2 regions of the Bradyrhizobium sp. BLXBL-03 genome follow, and region 2 is predicted to be linked to the other one. Evidence: riboswitches for the same ligand, from Rfam matches in the RefSeq annotation. Region 2 holds a riboswitch; the other holds the start of a gene.
The links. Region 2 has a riboswitch for glycine ahead of ACNJX9_RS34935 (D-amino acid dehydrogenase). Riboswitches for the same ligand answer to the same signal wherever they lie in the genome.
Positions count from the first base shown of each region.

Region 1: another riboswitch for glycine. It lies ahead of gcvT (glycine cleavage system aminomethyltransferase GcvT); the one in region 2 lies ahead of ACNJX9_RS34935 (D-amino acid dehydrogenase).

Region 1 covers NZ_CP182470.1:3,322,537-3,331,408, reverse strand. Annotated here, with positions in the region: gene ACNJX9_RS15780 (TrmJ/YjtD family RNA methyltransferase) at 1-867, opposite strand, end outside; gene ACNJX9_RS15775 (NADP-dependent isocitrate dehydrogenase) at 1,193-2,407, shown strand; gene ACNJX9_RS15770 (DUF3455 domain-containing protein) at 2,510-3,007, shown strand; gene ACNJX9_RS15765 (cyclic nucleotide-gated ion channel) at 3,012-4,238, opposite strand; gene alaS (alanine--tRNA ligase) at 4,243-6,921, opposite strand; glycine riboswitch at 7,245-7,334, shown strand; gene gcvT (glycine cleavage system aminomethyltransferase GcvT) at 7,481-8,629, shown strand; gene gcvH (glycine cleavage system protein GcvH) at 8,641-8,872, shown strand, end outside.
Region 2 covers NZ_CP182470.1:7,348,666-7,357,537, forward strand. Annotated here, with positions in the region: gene ACNJX9_RS34930 (helix-turn-helix transcriptional regulator) at 1-85, opposite strand, end outside; partial or broken gene ACNJX9_RS34935 (D-amino acid dehydrogenase) at 451-1,703, opposite strand; glycine riboswitch at 1,736-1,839, opposite strand; glycine riboswitch at 1,840-1,940, opposite strand; gene ACNJX9_RS34940 (NAD-dependent epimerase/dehydratase family protein) at 2,040-2,987, shown strand; gene ACNJX9_RS34945 (ABC transporter substrate-binding protein) at 4,409-5,575, opposite strand; gene ACNJX9_RS34950 (enoyl-CoA hydratase/isomerase family protein) at 6,902-7,708, opposite strand; gene ACNJX9_RS34955 (AMP-binding protein) at 7,722-8,872, opposite strand, start outside.

The DNA of each region.
Region 1 (8,872 bases), 4.0 Mb from region 2:
CACGGTCGAGCCGCTGTCGGGCGCCCCGCCAGCCTGCCCGTGCTCGGCCAATAGCGCGCGCAGGCGCGTCGCCTGCTCGCCGTCGAGCACGCCGCCCTTGGCCGGGCCCTTGCGCCCTTCCGCGATCGCCATCACAACACCGTGGAGCGTGTGCATGTCCTGCTTGGTCGGCTCCATGCGGGTGAAGATGTTGCGCAGGTTCACCAGCATGGTGTCGCGCTTCTCGGCCGGGCGCAGGAATTCGACCTTGTCGAGCTCGCGCACGAGATTGTCGAAGAAGGCGTTGATCTGGTGCTGAGAGGCGCGCTCGGAACGTTCAGGCATGCTGTGAGGCAGCTCGCCCGCCGTCATCAGCTTGAACCATTCATAGCCGACCAGCAGCACCGCCTGGGCGAGGTTGAGCGAGGCAAAGCCCGGATTGACCGGGAAGGTGATGATGCGGTTGGAGAGCCCGACCTCCTCGTTGGTCAGCCCCCAGCGTTCGCGGCCGAACAGGATACCGCACCTGCCGCCGGTCGCGACATGCCCGGCGATCTCGCTGGCTGCCGACTCCGGCCCGACCACGGGCTTGGCCTGGTCGTGTGGGCGCGCGGTGGTGGCGAACAAGAGGTCGAGGTCCGCAACCGCCTGCTCGACGGTGTCGAACAGTTCGACCTTTTCCAGGATGTGGTCGGCGCCGGCAGCTGCCCGCTGCGCGGCGATGTTGGGCCAGCCGTCACGTGGGTTGACGATGCGCAAGGCACCCAGCGCGAAATTGCCCATGGCGCGCGCGGCCATGCCGATGTTTTCACCGAGCTGCGGCTCGACCAGGATGACGATGGGACCGTCGAGGGAAAGGCCCGTCTTGCTCTTGTCAGTCCCCGACATCTGGCTTCGCTTTCACAACTGTCTCAAGGCCTTGGCAAGGCCCGCTTAGGAAATGATTCAAGGCGGCAACCGGCGGGCCGGCGCTGCCCGCCTGTCGTTTGCCTGTCCTAATAAAATTCTCAAGGGAAATAACGGCTTGGATTCGACTTTTGAATCTCGCTTGAAACCTCACCCCCGCCCCGGGGCCCCGCTCCCCGTCTGTGGAAGCTGGATGGGCTAAAAGTGCATAATCGCTTGGCTTTCGCCCGCCGCGATCCAGTGCTAAGAGGCGGCGGATATTCACGCTGGCGCCAATGGCGCCGTTCCCAAGAGGGCTTCCCCGATCATGGCAAAAATCAAGGTATCCAATCCCGTCGTCGAGCTCGATGGCGACGAGATGACCCGGATCATCTGGCAGTACATCAAGGACAAGCTGATCAACCCGTTCCTGGATGTCGAGCTGCTCTATTTCGACCTGGGCATGGAGTACCGCGACAAGACCAACGATCAGGTGACCATCGACGCCGCCGAGGCGATCAAGAAGGTCGGCGTCGGCGTCAAGTGCGCCACCATCACCCCTGACGAGGCCCGGGTGAAGGAGTTTGGCCTCAAGCAGATGTGGAAGTCGCCGAACGGCACCATCCGCAACATCCTCGGCGGCGTGATCTTCCGCGAGCCGATCATCTGCAAGAACGTGCCGCGCCTGGTTCCGGGCTGGACCAAGCCGATCATCATCGGCCGCCACGCCTATGGCGACCAGTACCGCGCCACCGACATCAAATTCCCCGGCAAGGGCACCCTCTCGCTGAAGTTCGTCGGCGAGGACGGCACCGTGATCGAGAAGGAGGTGTTCAAGGCTCCGGGCGCCGGCGTCGCCATGGAGATGTACAACCTCGACGACAGCATCATCGACTTCGCCCGCGCCTCGTTCAACTATGGCCTCTTGCGCGGCTATCCGGTGTACCTGTCGACCAAGAACACCATTCTCAAGGTCTATGACGGCCGCTTCAAGGACATCTTCCAGGAGATCTTCGACAAGGAGTTCAAGAAGGAGTTCGACGCCAAGGGCCTGACGTATGAGCACCGCCTGATCGACGACATGGTGGCCTCGGCGCTGAAATGGTCCGGCGGCTATGTCTGGGCCTGTAAGAACTACGACGGCGACGTGCAGTCCGACACGGTCGCGCAGGGCTACGGCTCGCTCGGTCTGATGACCTCGGTGCTGCTCACCCCGGACGGCAAGACCGTCGAGGCCGAAGCCGCCCACGGCACCGTCACCCGCCACTACCGCGAGCACCAGAAGGGCAAGGAGACCTCGACCAACTCGATCGCGTCGATCTTCGCCTGGACGCGCGGCCTCGCCCACCGCGCCAAGCTCGACAACAACCCTGAGCTGGCGAAGTTCGCCTCGACGCTGGAGAAGGTCTGCGTCGACACCGTCGAGGAAGGCTACATGACCAAGGACCTCGCGCTGCTGGTCGGCGCCGACCAGCGCTGGCTCTCGACCACCGGCTTCCTCGACAAGGTCGCTGACAATCTGGTGAAGGCACTGGCGGCGTAAGCTGCCCTGCGCATTATTTTCGCCCGATCGGGGTTAGACATCATGATGGGCCGCGCGCAGGCGCCGCCCATTCGTTTTGACACCATCGGGCGGAGGTCTCTCATGTCGATCACCAATTTCGCCGTCGCCTGCCTGCTGCTCGCCATGGCCGGGCCGGCCGCCGCGGAGACGCTGCCAGATGCCATCGCCGCTCCCGGTGAAACCGTCGTGCTCAGCGTCCACGCCGAAGGCGCGCAGGTCTATGAGTGCAAGCCGGGCACCGACGGCAAGCTCGCCTGGACCTTCCGCGAGCCGGTCGCGACACTGCTCTCCGAGGGCAAGACCATCGGCCGCCACTATGCCGGCCCGAACTGGGAGCTCGCCGACGGCAGCGCCGTGGCCGGCAAGGCCATCGGCAACGCGCCGGGCGCGACGGCTGCCGATATCCCCTGGCTGAAGCTGGAGATCGCCTCCCGCCGCGGCAGCGGCGCGCTGACGCCGGTGACGACAGTCCAGCGCATCAACACCCATGGCGGCAAGCTCGACGGGACCTGCGACAAGGCCGGCGAGTTCAGAAGCGCGCCCTACTCGGCCGACTACATTTTCCTGAAGAAAGGCTGACCGCTCAGCGGTCGGTCCCCTCGCGCTCGGCCTGCGCCAGCTCCGTCGCCGCGAGATCGCCGGTCTCCTCGAGCCGCGCTTTCGCGGTGGTGTGGACATGGGCGGCGAGCGTCGGCATGCGCTCGATCAGGGCGTGAAAATGCTGCGCGTCCAGCACCAGCAGCCGCGTCTTGCGCGTCGCGGTCACCGTGCCGCTGCGTTTTGTTTTGTGCAGCAGCGCGATCTCGCCGAAGAAGGTGCCGTCGGCGAGCCTGACATGCTGGTTCGGCAGCGTGATCTCGACCTCGCCCGCGGTGATGAAATACATCGACGAGGCGGGATCCCCCCGTCGCACCAATATCTCGCCCTGCTCGATGGTGCGGGCGCGCAAGAGCCGCATGATATCGGCGATCTCGGCGGCCGACAGATGCGAGAACAGCGGCACCCGCGCCAGCATGCCCCAGGTGACGACGAAGTCGCGCCGCTTCACCTCTTCGGCAAAGGCGGTCGAGATGATCGCGACCGGCAGCGCGATCATGGCAAAACCCGAGATGATCGCGAACACCGAGATAAATTTTCCAAGCGCAGTCACCGGCACGACGTCGCCATAGCCGACGGTGCCGAGCGTCACGATCGCCCACCACATCGCATCCGGAATGGTGCCGAGCTTGGTCGGCTGCACGTCGCGCTCGATGGCATAAAGCAGCGAGGCGAAGGTCAGCACCACGCCGATCAGGATGACGACGCAGCCTATCAGCGCGCGCCGCTCGGCATGCACAGCCGCGAGCAGCGAGCGCATCGCCGGCGAATACCGTATCAGCTTGAAGAACGGCAGCACGCCAAGCGCGGCCAGCGTCGCGTGGCGCCCCATCACCAGCACGATTGCAGCGGGCAGGAACGCCATGAGGTCGATGATGCCGAGCGCCGAGAAGGCGTAGCCGAGCCGGTCTGACAGCGCCGAGCCCTTGCGCGGCGTGTGGCCCGCGACCGTCCACAGCCGCGCCGCATATTCCAGCGCGAACACGATCACGGCCAGAATCTTGATCGCCGAAAAGAGCGTGCCGTACCGCGCGTCCAGCTCCGGCACCGAGGCGAGGATCATCGCGACCACGTCGAGCACGATGACGCTGATGACCAGCTGGATGAAGCGCGACCCGACCGAGTAGGCCAGGGGATCGTGCTCCAGCAATTCGTAGAGGCGATCCCTTAGGTTCGGATCGCGAAGCCCACGTCCTCGCGGAACGAGGCGCATGGCTTCACGCAGCCCCCATCGCTTTTTCGATCGCCGCGAGCGCCTCGGTCGTCTTGGCGCCGTCGGGGCCGCCGGCTTGCGCCATGTCGGGACGGCCGCCGCCGCCCTTGCCGCCGAGCGCCTCGGAGGCGACGCGCACGAGGTTCACCGCGTTGAAGCGCGCAGTGAGATCGGCAGTGACGCCGACCACGACCCCCGCCTTGCCGTCCTCGGTGACGCCGACGATGGCGACCACGCCGGAACCGATCTGCTTCTTGGCCTCATCGGCGAGGCTCTTGAGATCCTTCATCTCGATGCCCTCGACCGCGCGCGCCATCAGCTTGACGCCACCGACCTCACGCACGCCGGAGGCTGCGCCGCCACCGGCCGCCGCGCCGCCGCCCATCGCCAGCTTCTTGCGGGCATCGGACAGCTCGCGCTCGAGCTTCTTGCGCTCCTCCATCAGCGCGGTGATGCGCGCCGGAACGTCGTCGAGCGAGGTGCGCAGCTCATTCGCCGCGGTCTTCGCCAGCGCCATGGTGTCGTTGGCATGCTTGCGGGCGTAATTGCCGGTCAGCGCCTCGATGCGGCGCACACCGGAGGCGACCGCGCTCTCGCCGGTCAGCGTGATCAGGCCGATATCGCCGGTGCGCCGCACATGGGTGCCGCCGCAGAGCTCGACCGACCAGCCGAGCGCATTGGCGCCGCGCTCGCGCGCGGTCTTGCCCATCGAGACGACACGCACCTCGTCGCCATACTTCTCGCCGAACAGCGCACGCGCCCCGGCCTCGCGGGCCTCGTCCACGCCCATCACGCGCGTCGTGACCTCGTCATTCTCAAGCACCACGTCGTTGGCGATGTCCTCGACGCGGGCAAGTTCTTCCGGCGTGATCGGCTTCGGATGCACGAAGTCGAAGCGCAAACGATCAGGCGCGACCATCGAGCCGCGCTGGGCGATGTGATCGCCGAGCACCTGGCGCAGCGCCTCGTGAATGAGATGCGTCGCCGAGTGATGCGCGCGGATCGACGAGCGCCGCGCATGATCCACCTCGAGCTGCAGCGCCGTGCCGACCTTCAACTCGCCGCCCTCTACGGTGCCGACATGCACGAAGAAATCGCCGAGCTTCTTCTGCGTGTCGGTGACGCGGAATTTGATCCCGCCCTCGCCCGTGAGCACGCCGGTGTCGCCGACCTGGCCGCCCGATTCCGCGTAGAACGGCGTCTGGTTCAGCACGATCGCGCCCGTCTCGCCAGCCTTGAGGCTGGCAACTTCAGCGCCGTCCTTCACCAGCGCCGAGACCACGCCTTCCGCGCTCTCGGTCTCGTAGCCCAGAAATTCGGTCGCCCCGAGCTTCTCGCGCAACGGGAACCAGATCGCCTCGCTCGCCGCCTCGCCCGATCCCTTCCACGACTCGCGCGCCTTGGCCTTCTGCCGCTCCATCGCGTCGGTGAACGCGGCCTGGTCGACGCCGATGCCGCGCGACTTCAGCGCGTCCTGCGTCAGGTCGAGCGGGAAGCCATAGGTGTCGTACAGCGTGAAGGCGACGTCGCCGTCGAACATGTCGCCCTTCTTCAGGGACGCGCTCTTCTCGTCGAGAATCGCCAAGCCGCGCGAAAGAGTCTTGCGGAAGCGCGTCTCTTCCAGCCGCAGCGTTTCCTCGATCAAATTCTCCGCGCGCATCAAATCAGGATAGGCCTGGCCCATCTCGCGCACCAGCGCCCAGACCAGGCGATGCATCAGCGGCTCTTTCGCCCCGAGCAGCTGCGCATGGCGCATGGCGCGGCGCATGATCCGGCGCAGCACATACCCGCGGCCTTCATTGGAAGGCAGCACGCCATCTGCGACCAGGAAGGCCGAGGAGCGCAAATGGTCGGCGATGACGCGGAACGAGGCCGCGTTCTGCTCGGTCGGCCCGCTGCCCAGCGCCGACGACGTCGCGTCGATCAGATGGCGGAACAAATCGGTCTCGAACACGCTGTCGACGCCCTGCAGGATGCAGGCCATGCGCTCCAGGCCCATGCCGGTGTCGATCGAGGGGCGCGGCAGATTCACGCGCTCCTCCTTCGTCACCTGCTCATATTGCATGAACACCAGGTTCCAGAATTCGAGGAAGCGGTCGCCATCCTCTTCCGGCGAACCGGGAGGGCCGCCCCAGATATGGTCGCCGCGGTCGATGAAGATTTCCGAGCACGGGCCGCAGGGGCCGGTGTCGCCCATCGCCCAGAAATTGTCCGAGGTCGGGATGCGGATGATGCGGTCGTCGGAGAAGCCGGCGATCTTCTTCCACAGCCCGTGCGCCTCGTCGTCGGTGTGGTAGACGGTGACGAGCAGCTTGTCCTTCTTCAGGCCGAAATCCTTGGTGATGAGCTTCCAGGCCAGCTCGATCGCGCGCTCCTTGAAATAGTCGCCGAACGAGAAATTGCCGAGCATCTCGAAGAAGGTGAGATGGCGTGCGGTATAGCCGACATTGTCGAGGTCGTTGTGCTTGCCGCCGGCGCGCACGCATTTCTGCGACGTGGTGGCGCGCTGGTAAGGCCGCTTCTCGACGCCGGTGAAGACGTTCTTGAACTGCACCATGCCGGCATTGGTGAACATCAACGTCGGATCGTTGCGCGGCACCAATGGCGAGGACGACACGATCTCGTGGCCGTTCTCGGCAAAGAAGTTCAGAAAGGTCGACCTGATCTCGTTGACGCCGCTCATGTTCATCCAATCGGGTGTGCTGGAGCATGATCCGGAAAAGTGTGAAGCGGTTTTCCGGAAAGATCATGCTCAAACAAGGAGCTAAAGCGCGATGACTCTCGGCGCGCTTTAGGACCCGCCAATTTGCCATCCAAACCTGGCGATTTGGGCTGATATCTGCGGGCCAAAGCGCTTTTAGACAAGGCCAGCTTTCCTGTCCAGAAACTGTGCAGAGAGATCAGAGGGTTGCCGCAGTCGCGTCATCCCCCTGCAATCCCGTTGAAAGCCGATAGTCCTGCGTTGACAGGCTTGGCTGGCCTGTGGTCTTTACCCATCTATATCGTACGGCCACGTCGGGAGAGACCGGCATTGGGTGCCGGCGCCGAAGGAGCAACCGCCCCGGAAACTCTCAGGCAAAAGGACCGCGTGGCTTTGACGACATCTGGAAAGAGGCGCTGGCGGGCTTAGGACCCGGATAGCGTCCGCCGACGGGATAATACTCTCAGGCACAGCGACAGATGGGGCTTCGACTGGTTTGTCCCGGGGAATCGTCCCCGGGGAACCGCCGAGGGCCCCCGTGATGTCCGTGCGTGACGACAAAGACTCCCTGAAACGTACCCCTCTTTACGACCTGCACCTGTCCCTTGGCGGCAAGATGGTGCCGTTTGCGGGCTATGACATGCCCGTGCAGTACCCCGCGGGGGTGCTGAAAGAGCACCTCCATACCCGCAATTCCGCCGGCCTGTTCGACGTCTCCCATATGGGCCAGATCGCCCTCCGGCCAAAGTCGGGCAAGGTCGAGGACGCCGCCCGCGCGCTGGAGCGGCTGGTGCCGCAGGACATCGTGGCGATCGCACCTGGCCGCCAGCGCTACGCCCAGTTCACCAATGCGGACGGCGGCATTCTCGATGATCTCATGGTCGCCAATTTCGGCGACCATTTGTTCCTGGTGGTCAACGCCGCCTGCAAGGCCGAGGACGAGGCGCATCTGCGCGCGCATCTCTCCGACACCTGTGTCATCGATTCGCTGGCCGATCGCGCGCTGATTGCGTTGCAGGGCCCGAAGGCGGAGTCGGCGCTGACGAAATCATGTGCAGCAGCGCCGGCCATGAAGTTCATGGATGCCGGCCCGCATATTGTCGCCGGCCTCGCCTGTTTCGTCTCGCGCTCCGGCTACACCGGCGAGGACGGGTTCGAGATTTCAGTGCCTGCGGCGGATGCCGGGCGCCTCGCCAAAACGCTGCTCGAAAACCCCGATGTGATGCCGATCGGCCTTGGCGCCCGCGACAGCTTGCGGCTGGAAGCGGGGCTCTGCCTCTACGGCCACGACATCGACACTGCGACGACGCCGGTCGAAGCCGCGCTGGAATGGTCGGTGCAGAAGAGCCGCCGCAGCGGCGGCGCGCGCGCCGGCGGCTTTCCCGGCGCTGAAAAGATCCTTGCGCATTTCGATCACGGCGCATCCCGCCGCCGGGTCGGCCTGCGGCCCGAGGGCCGCGCGCCCGTGCGCGAGGGCGCACTGTTGTTTGCCGGTAGCGAAGGTGGCGAGCCGATTGGAAAGGTCACTTCGGGCGGCTTCGGCCCGAGCCTGAACGCGCCTGTTGCGATGGGCTACGTGCCCACGCGTCTGAGCGCGCTCGACACAAAGCTCTTTGCGGAAGTGCGCGGGCAACGCCTCCCGCTCGCCGTCGCCGCCATGCCCTTCGTGAAAAACACCTACAAACGCTGAGGACTAAGACAATGACCACGACGCTGTACACCTCCGACCATGAATGGCTCGCGATCGACGGCGATGTCGCCACCGTCGGCATCACCGATTACGCGCAGTCCCAGCTCGGCGACGTCGTGTTCGTCGAATTGCCCAAGGTCGGCCGCAGCCTGAAGAAGGCGGAAGCCGCCGCCGTCGTGGAATCGGTCAAGGCCGCCTCCGACGTCTACGCGCCGATCTCGGGCGAGGTGGTCGAGACCAACG
Region 2 (8,872 bases):
TGAGAAGTAAACCCTCGATTGCTCCGAACGCATTCCCATCGATAGCTAGTTCAACTGCAGTGGCGATCGCAGGAAGCTCCAGCATCGATCGTCCCTTCCATCGCTGTTATCGCTTCTCGGTGAGCTTGCCACAAATGGTGGGGAATTTGCGAGCGTCACGTTGAAAGTGATCGGCATTGAAAAAGCTCTGTTCGGCCTCAGTTGTCAGCAAGCCTACGATCACCCCAAGCAGGACCAAGGGCCGACGACGCTGTCTCAGGGAAGATACCGCCGCGAGGCCCCACACGACCGAATGTCGAATGCTGGCGCTCGGCGGTTGGCCAAGAGTCCGCCTCGGAGACCGGAAGACGCTCTCGGAACAGCGAGTGTCCAGAAAATCCGGTCAACTTCAGCCATCGAAAGGCTGGGCGCACCTTGCTCCCCAAGATAGCCGAAACATCGCGAGAGGCTCTAAGTGTTCGGACGAGCCGTTGCCAAAGCCGCGACTGCATCAGCCGTTGCAGCGGACAGCGTCCAGCCCAAGTGACCATGGCCAGTATTGTAGAAGACGCGGGGATTTCGACCACGCATGACACGAGGCATCATATCCGGCATCATCGGCCTAAGTCCTGCCCAGGGAACAACCTGGCGGGTGCTCATTTCAGGGAAGTGCTTCCGGCACCACCCAATGAGAGGCTCGATGCGCGCCGTCCGGATATCCTTGTTGATCCCGTTAAATTCGGCAGTCCCGGCGACCCGAAAGCGATCCGCGCCCAATCGGCTTGTCACGATTTTCGCCTTGTCATCGAGCAGGCTAGTCCAGGGCGCAGCCTTTCGATCCGACTCCTCGAGCAGATTTACGGTTATAGAGTAGCCTTTGACGGGATAGATATTGATACGGTCGCCGAGCTGGCGCGCGAGCGTGCGGGAATAGACCCCGGCGCATACGACGACCGTGTCAAACTCGGCTGTTAGAGTTTCGACAGCAGCCTCAGCCCCAATGGGCCGCCAAGCGATGGTGACATGCTCCGCTCCATAGCCGATGCCGGTCACTTCGGTCGAAAGCCGCATGATCACGCCCATGCGTTCGCACGCTTTCGCCAGTTCATTGGTGAATTTGTGGATGTCTCCGGTGAAGTCGCTTTCGGTATAGAAACCGCCAAAGAAATCACCTTTCAGTGCGGGCTCGATGCTTCGGATTTCGCTTGGTCCGACAGGCCGGCGTACCAAGCCTCCCTTTGCAAGCAGCACCGTAACCTTTTCTGCAGAAGCGTACTCGGTCTTGGAGTGGTAGACATGAAGGATGCCTCTGTCTTCACAGTTAAACTCAATTCCTTCATTCGCCGCCATCAATCGGAGGTGCTGGCGCGCCTCGATGGCGAGTCGCGCTGTCGTGACGGTGTTCTGCTCGTACTTTGGGATCGACGCGACGAATTCGGCCATCCACGACAGTTTGTGCCAGCTCGGTTTTGGATCCACCAGCAGCGGAGCCCCAGGGGTGAACATCCACTTCAAGCCTTTAAGGATTGTCTTCCAACTATTCCAGACTTCCGCATTTGACGCGGATAGTTGCCCACCATTGGCAAACACGACGTTTCCATCGCAGGATAGGGCTGTCGATCGAAAACCGTTACATCGCAGCCGCGTTTAGCCAGATTATATGCGGTTGTGACACCGGCAATTCCTGCGCCGATCACTGCAATGCGCTTAACTTCTGCAGACATGGGGCTCCTGCCCGCAATCAGCGGGTCAGCTAAACACCCCCTCTGTCATTGGCCTGAGAGCATCATCTCGCTCGCGGATACGAGCGAGGATTTACACCGTCGGCGCGCGGCATGCGGCCACGCTTTTCAGAGTCGACAACACGCAGCGGTCCTTTTGCCTGAGAGTTTCCGGGGTAGTTGCTCCGTCGGCGCTGACGCTTGCATATCACAAGAGCCAGTCTCTCCCGCTTTTGGTAATCCATACTTTGGGCAGTGGATTGTCAAGGCACCTGCCGCAAATGAAGTGCGCAAATCCGGTTAGATAACCCAATTGCGTCGTTTTCGGAAAGGCATACGATGATTTTTCATCGAGTTCTTCTAACAGGTGCCGCGGGCAATCTTGGCTCCATACTCCGACGCGAGCTCTCTCCGAAAGTGAAGCTGCTAAGAAGTACGGACATCGCGCCACTGAGCGGATCCTATGAGAACGAGCAGTGTGTGGTCGCGGATCTCGGCGATCCTACGGTTGCTGACGGCCTGGTGTCCGGCGTTGATGCCATCATCCATTTCGCGGGCATCGTTAAAAAGGATGTCGATTTCGCGGACGTTAATCGGGTGAGCATCATGGGGATGCACAGTCTCTATGACGCTGCCGTCCGCCATGGGGTCAAGCGGGTCGTGTTTGCTAGCTCCATTCATGTGGTGGGCTTTTACGAACAAACTGATATCATTGATGCTCACGCGCTGGTAAGGCCCGACACCTACTACGGGCTTGCCAAAGCGTTCGGCGAAAACCTCGCCCAGCTATATTGGGATCGCCACGGCCTCGAGACAGTATCGATCCGGATCGGGGCAAGTGAAGCCATAGCGTCAAATCATAGGCAGTTGAGATCGTGGCTTTCATTCGGGGACATGGTTCGCTTAGTCGAAGCTTCGCTTACCGCGCCGCGGGTCGGACATACCATCGCCTTCGGAACCTCTCGCAACGGTGCGAGCTTCTGGGATGATCGTTTGGCGCGGCACCTTGGGTACAGCCCGCAGGATAGTGCGGATGTTTTTCGTACTGAGATCTTGGCTAAAGACCACATCCCGATCTTAACGATCCGGTTGTCCGCTTCCAGGGCGGCCTGTGGGCCGTCTAGTCTTGTAGTTCGAAGATTGCAGTCTGCTGACCGAGATTTCTCAGGTCATGACCTTGGCCAACGCGGCCAGAACGACTGGCTCTATGGAGGGCACATCAAATTAAGTTGGTTGCGGCAATTCTCCGATGCTGAGCGGGACAGGCAGAGCCCCGCCGGGAAATAAACAGTCAGATTCTTCATGGCGTCGGGTCCTTCCGTCGAGTTTTACCACAGCCAGCGTCCCGCATCCTCGATCCTGCACAATTCGCTGTTGCCGTCCGGCTGACGATATATCGACACTCTTCCATTGATCAGGCGAGTGCTCATCGTCTGCAACTCGAAAAGCGCAGCTTCAGCTGTTCCGGCGAATCCATATCAAATGGCAGAATAGAATGTGCCCGGATGTGGAACGCGCCATTCCGCTCCTTGAACTCGATCTGCTGGCCGCAAGCCCGAAGGAGCTCCACGAGAAATGTCGTGATGGACGCGGCGTCGGTCCCAGATACTCCGAGGTCCCTCCTCAACTCATGGGTATATTGTATTGCGGTCACTCGCATGACCTGGCCGAGCAGGAAGTACGTCTGCTCACCGAACATCTGGAGGAGGCATTCAACGGTCGTTCTCACATTTTCCCGCGACCAGTTCCGCCTCGCCCTGAGGATGCGTGCCTCAGGCCACAGTAGCGGATCCAGGCGAGGCGCCGCTGCGGGATCGAACTCCGGTATGTGTTGGGAAGCCTCGTATCAAAATTCTTCTCCCTGGCGTAGATCTTGATCGTACTCGATAAAGTAACCCTCATCGCTGGCTTCCGCTTCCATGATGAATTTGGTACCCAGCCGAGGCGCGGGCAACCATTAGCTGGCCATTCCGGGGGTGCCAGGCGGTAAAGGTCTTCCGGCGGAGGGACCCGGGTAGCGCCATCATGGCAATTCCCGCAAAAGCCCACATCGGCGCTGTGTAGCGGATCCAAACCTTCTTCGGCGACTCTTCGATGTACTCCATCGATAGACCGCCGGGTTGCGTTAGTCAGGTGATGGTATTTGGCCGCGGCCACCGCCGGGGTCTCGTCGTCGCGGATGCCGAGCTTTCGCAGTCCTTCTTGATAATGACCAACCTGTTGCTGGCGTAAGACCCGGACGTAAAGCTCGCAAACTGCGTTCTCTCCCGTTTCCCGGTAGGTGATCGCGCAGAGGCCGGCGAAGGTGCGTCCCCAGAGCTTGTTAGCAACCTCGCAGTCGGTATGCAACTGGGCCACATCATCCATTTCCGTTCAAGCCCCTGGCTCCGGGGTAAGCCATCAAAACGGTCAGGAGAGTCGCCTCCAGGCTGATTGACAGGGTGCTGCCTAGGACACGTCGGAACAGAAGTTCGTTGACCGGCGCGATGTAGTGCTGGGTCGCAGGTGAGCAATCTAGACTGACCGTCACGTAAAAACTAGCCGCATTAGAAAACGCCCGCGAGCGGCAACGGCGCGGGAATCAAGCATGCCCGGCCTTCCAACGGTCGCATCGTAAAGGATGACATGGCCTACAATCGGGTTGATTGTTGGCGGAAGAGATTCATTCCGCCGCCGAAATCCTAATCAAGCGGTCGACTAAGCCGCCGTCAAATCAACAGCCATTGCTTGAAGCGGGTCTGCAGCTTGTCGAAATTGTCCGCCCACCATTCATCGTCGACAATGGCTGAATTCGGCCCTTTCATATCGGGGAGCCACTCGCGCGATGCCGCGCTCATCAGCGGAATGGCCTGCTGGTTGTTCGGGATGATACCCATCTCATCCATCAAAGCAGCTTGGCGATCGGGCTGCAGTGTAAAGGCGATGAATTGCATCGCCTCCGCCTTGTTCATGCTGGCCTTAGGGACCGTGAAATAGGCCGCGCCAAAGATGACTTGCTGCAGCGAAAAATCGATCGAGATGTTCGATTCTTTTGCGACCTTCGCCCTATTGGAATAAGTGTACGAGAAGTCCCCCTCTCCAGTCTGGAGGAGCATAATTGTCTGCGGCGTCTGTTCGACCCACTTGGCGACGAAGGGCTTGATTGCATCGAGCTTGCGAAAGCCGCGCTCGACATCGAGCGGATAAAGTTGCTTTGGCGGCACGCCATCGGCAATTAGGGCGAGCTCCAACATTTCCGAGATGCGGTTTCGCAATGCGCGGCGGCCCGGGAACGCGTTGGTATCGAAAAAATCCTTGAAGTTCGTGGGGTGCTTGCCGGCCGGATGCGTTTTGGGATTGAAGGCGATGCCTCCGGCATAGAAGTAGAGACCAGCACGATCTTCGGCGATCGGGAGGGTCAGATTATCCGACTTGATGATGTTACGGTCGAGCGGCGCCCAAAAACCCTGTTTCGTGCCGGACACAGCCATAGCTCCAGGGGCATCGACTACGTCCCATTCGGACGTTCCCATAATGCTTTGCGCCTTAAGCTTGGCGAGGTCTGGCCCGTCCGCCACTAGCACGTTTATTCCAGTCTTCTTGATGAAAGGAGTGATCCAGTGCTTCTTCATCGCCTCGGCGTAAGATCCTCCCCAAGTCACCACGGTGATAGCTTTGGATTGAGCGCGGGCCGATCTGCTCAGCGCCGGAGCGACAATCGTGCCGGCAGCGCTGGCGCCGGCGCCAATCAATAGCTGGCGCCGGTTGGCCTGGATTAACTTCTTAGTCATCTCGATAACCCCTTTTGTTGATTGAAAAAACTGCCGACTAGAATAAGCGATCAGGACCTTCTTCGATTTTTCCAGGTCTCGATCCAAATATCGTTCGCCGAGCACCCCTCAACGATCTCTTGAAGCTGACCTTTGCCGTCAGCATGCAAACGATGGCCAGGGAGAATTCGGCCCTCGGCATAACGCTGGCGATCTTTCCTCAGACTGTCGAATCATCTCGCTCGTCCAAGTGCGGCGAAGTTACCGGTTCGAACCTCGTGAAGCAGGTGGTGCTTTCGACCTTTCACGAGGTGATCGCAGGTGATGTCATGGCCGCACTCCACGAAGTGTCCAGTCACCATGCCGGTAGAGCTTTGTGTAAACGACACCGAGGCGCGAGCGACCGAGCCAAGTACCGTGTCTCCTTCTTGATCGGACGGGTTGGGGCGCGCGAATACGCGTCGGCGCTCCGGATCTGGACGACGCGATCACTGCAACGCTATAGAATGGCGAGAAGATCGACTTTTGCGCCCTTCTCGGCCTTGACGAATCTCCTGCTCTCCGATTGGCGAAGCGAGGCACAACGCAATCGCCTTCCAGGAGTGGGCCGGCGATTTCCTGAGGCATCTGCAGAAGATCACGCAAGGTCGTGCCGCCGGCGAACGGTGCAGAAGACGCGATTAACAGACTCTTGATCACGCGCAAGGCTGAGCTCGGGGATCGTCTGCATCGAAAACGCCTCTGGCTTCCACGGCGGACACTTTTCGGTGTCCGAACAAACGAAGATTAAGTGTGTCGCGATTGCGGGCGATCGACCAATACCAATTGAAGGAGAGTTCAATACCGGTCTGGCATTGATCTGTTTTCCCGCGCTATCGCGGGAAAGCGACACCCTATAGGTTGGGGCTGCTGCGCTCGCTGCTTTGGATCGAGATCGGCTTCTCGGTGAAGCACGTGAGCAAGCGATCGCATCGCCTTTTAAGCCACGCCGCCCGCACCGGATCTCATTCTTGGAAAGACCATAGCCGTGCATACGACGCTCGCGTCATGCGCCCGTCGTTGAACGCCTGAGGTCGCGAAGAGCCTCACGCAACGCGCATGTGATGCCGCCACAGCTTCACAAGCGTGCCGCTCTTTTAACTAGACGCCATGGCGATGGGATCGACTCTTTCTGTCGCGACCAGACACTTCATAGCGCGTGACAGCCCCCGGGCGCCAACCACGGCCGCATTCCGCAGATGACGCTAGAGTTGCATGTCGATGAGTCGTCGATACCAAGTCCGCAATCAAAGGTCTCATGTCATCAAACAAGGCCGGCGAGGAATGAAGCGCCAGCGAAAGCCGCCGATGAGCGCATCCGTGTCGAAATGGTCCGTGGCGCGCATGTACTCGGGCCCTTTAGCCCAGTAATCAAGCCACCAGCTAGCGAACTTCAACTTTTCTGAGCCGCGGTTAAGTGGCATGCTCACCGGATCGGGCACGGCGAGTTTCAAAAAACTCACGGATCTTCCTTTGAGGAATCCCTGTAGCAAAGGCCTCTTGATACGCGACCAACGCCATTTTCATCGCGCTGGAATAGCGCTCTTGGTCGAATTGGCGGTTCGCCACTTTTGAGAGCTTGTACGCTATAGGGGATTGCTTCGAGAGACGGCAAGCGGCAGCCAGCGCGGCCTCCAGAACCTGCGACGGCTCTACGATCTCGTGGATGAAGCCGAGTTGCTTCGCCTCCTCAGCGTCCATAAGCCGCCCCTGTAGTGCGAGCTCGATCGCCCGACGGCCAATCCGTTCCCACATTAGCCACGTGCCGAAAACGCTGGGCAGTCCCGAGCTCACCTCAGTTTGGCCCATCCTGACGCCCGGATGAGCAACCACATAATCGCAGAATTGCGTGACCTGGAAGCCGGAACCCGCGGCGACGCCATTGATCGCCGCGACTAGCGGTTTGCTGAATTGTCTGACTGTATCGTAACAACTCTCAAACCTTTTCAGCCACGGCACTATATTCACTCCATCTCTGAATTCCTCCAGTTCAGTCAAATCCTGACCGGAGCAGAACGCTTTGTCGCCCGCGCCTATGAGGACGACTGCCTCGACATTCGCGTCAGTTTCAGCGGCAAGCAGCTTGCGCGCGAGCTCGTCACGCAGAGCCGCCGTCCAGGAATTATAGCTTTCCTGTCTGTTGATCGTGAGCACCAGGACGCGTTCCCGCATCTCGGAAAGCAAATCTTCTGCTTTGTAGGCAAACTTCCGGCCTTCCATTATCGTCTTCTCCCTAGCCTGCCCGCGCCGGTTTGTACCCGGCTCGCTCGGCATCCCACGCGTTTTCGAGCTTGATTTCGATCTCGCCTTTCTTGATACGCTGCGTCGGTCCACGCGGAAAATCGTCGACGATTTGAATGAATCTTGGCACCTGATAGTACGCAAGGCGCTCGCCGCAGAACTTGGCGATTTCCAGAGGATTTGGCTCTGAGCCCTCACGCAGCTTGACGACTGCGAGGATGTCCTGGTCTCCCAACGGTGAAGGGACCCCGACGACCGCAGATTCTTCAACACCTGGCGCCGCGTTGAGTACGCGCTCGACTTCCCACGCGGACACGTTTTCGCCGCGGCGGCGCAGCGCATCTTTTTTCCGGCCTTTGAAGAAGAAGTTGCCGTCCTGGTCGATCGTTGCTGTATCGCCCGTGTAAACGCAACCATCCGCGCGCAAGACTTCCGCCGTTTTCTCGGGCTCGCCGAAGTAACCTGTCATCGTGACGCCGGCGATCTTCGGTTTCAGCACAATTTCTCCCATCACTCCCGGTCCAACGCGCTTGCCTTCCTCGTCGATGAGCCAGCAGTCGAACTCCTCGACGGGAGTGCCGACGGAGCCGACCACCCCTCGCAAATTCAAATGAGTGAAATTCTGCCCCTCTGTGAGTCCGTATCCTTCGCGCACCTTCAGCTCGAAGCGATTCTCGAATTTGCGCCAGCTCTCGGTAGGGCAGCCTCCCCCCCACGCAATCGAGACCGGGTTGTTCCGCTCGCTCTCTGTTGGAGGCTGGGACAAGATGATGTTCACCAGTCCGCCCAGATAGTGCAGTTTGGTTGCCCCCGCTTCCGCGATCTGGTCCCAAAGACGGGAGGCGCTGAAGCGCTCCACCATGTGGATGCTCAGTCCCTTGTGCAAGGCCATCATCACGGTCATCCATGCCGCAACGTGATAGAAGGGCTCCCACAAGAAATAGGTATCGTCGCGCTGAGCGTCGGAGAGGATGGCGGCGTTCTTTGCCCCGACCCAGTACCAGCGTTCCGACAATATTCCTCCCTTCGGCGCTCCTGTCGTTCCAGAGGTGTAGTTGATCCCGAACGGATCATCGAGAGATCGCGGTGCAGCTGAACCCAACGAATGGCTGCCGCGCAGGAGCATATTCAGGTCGAACTCGC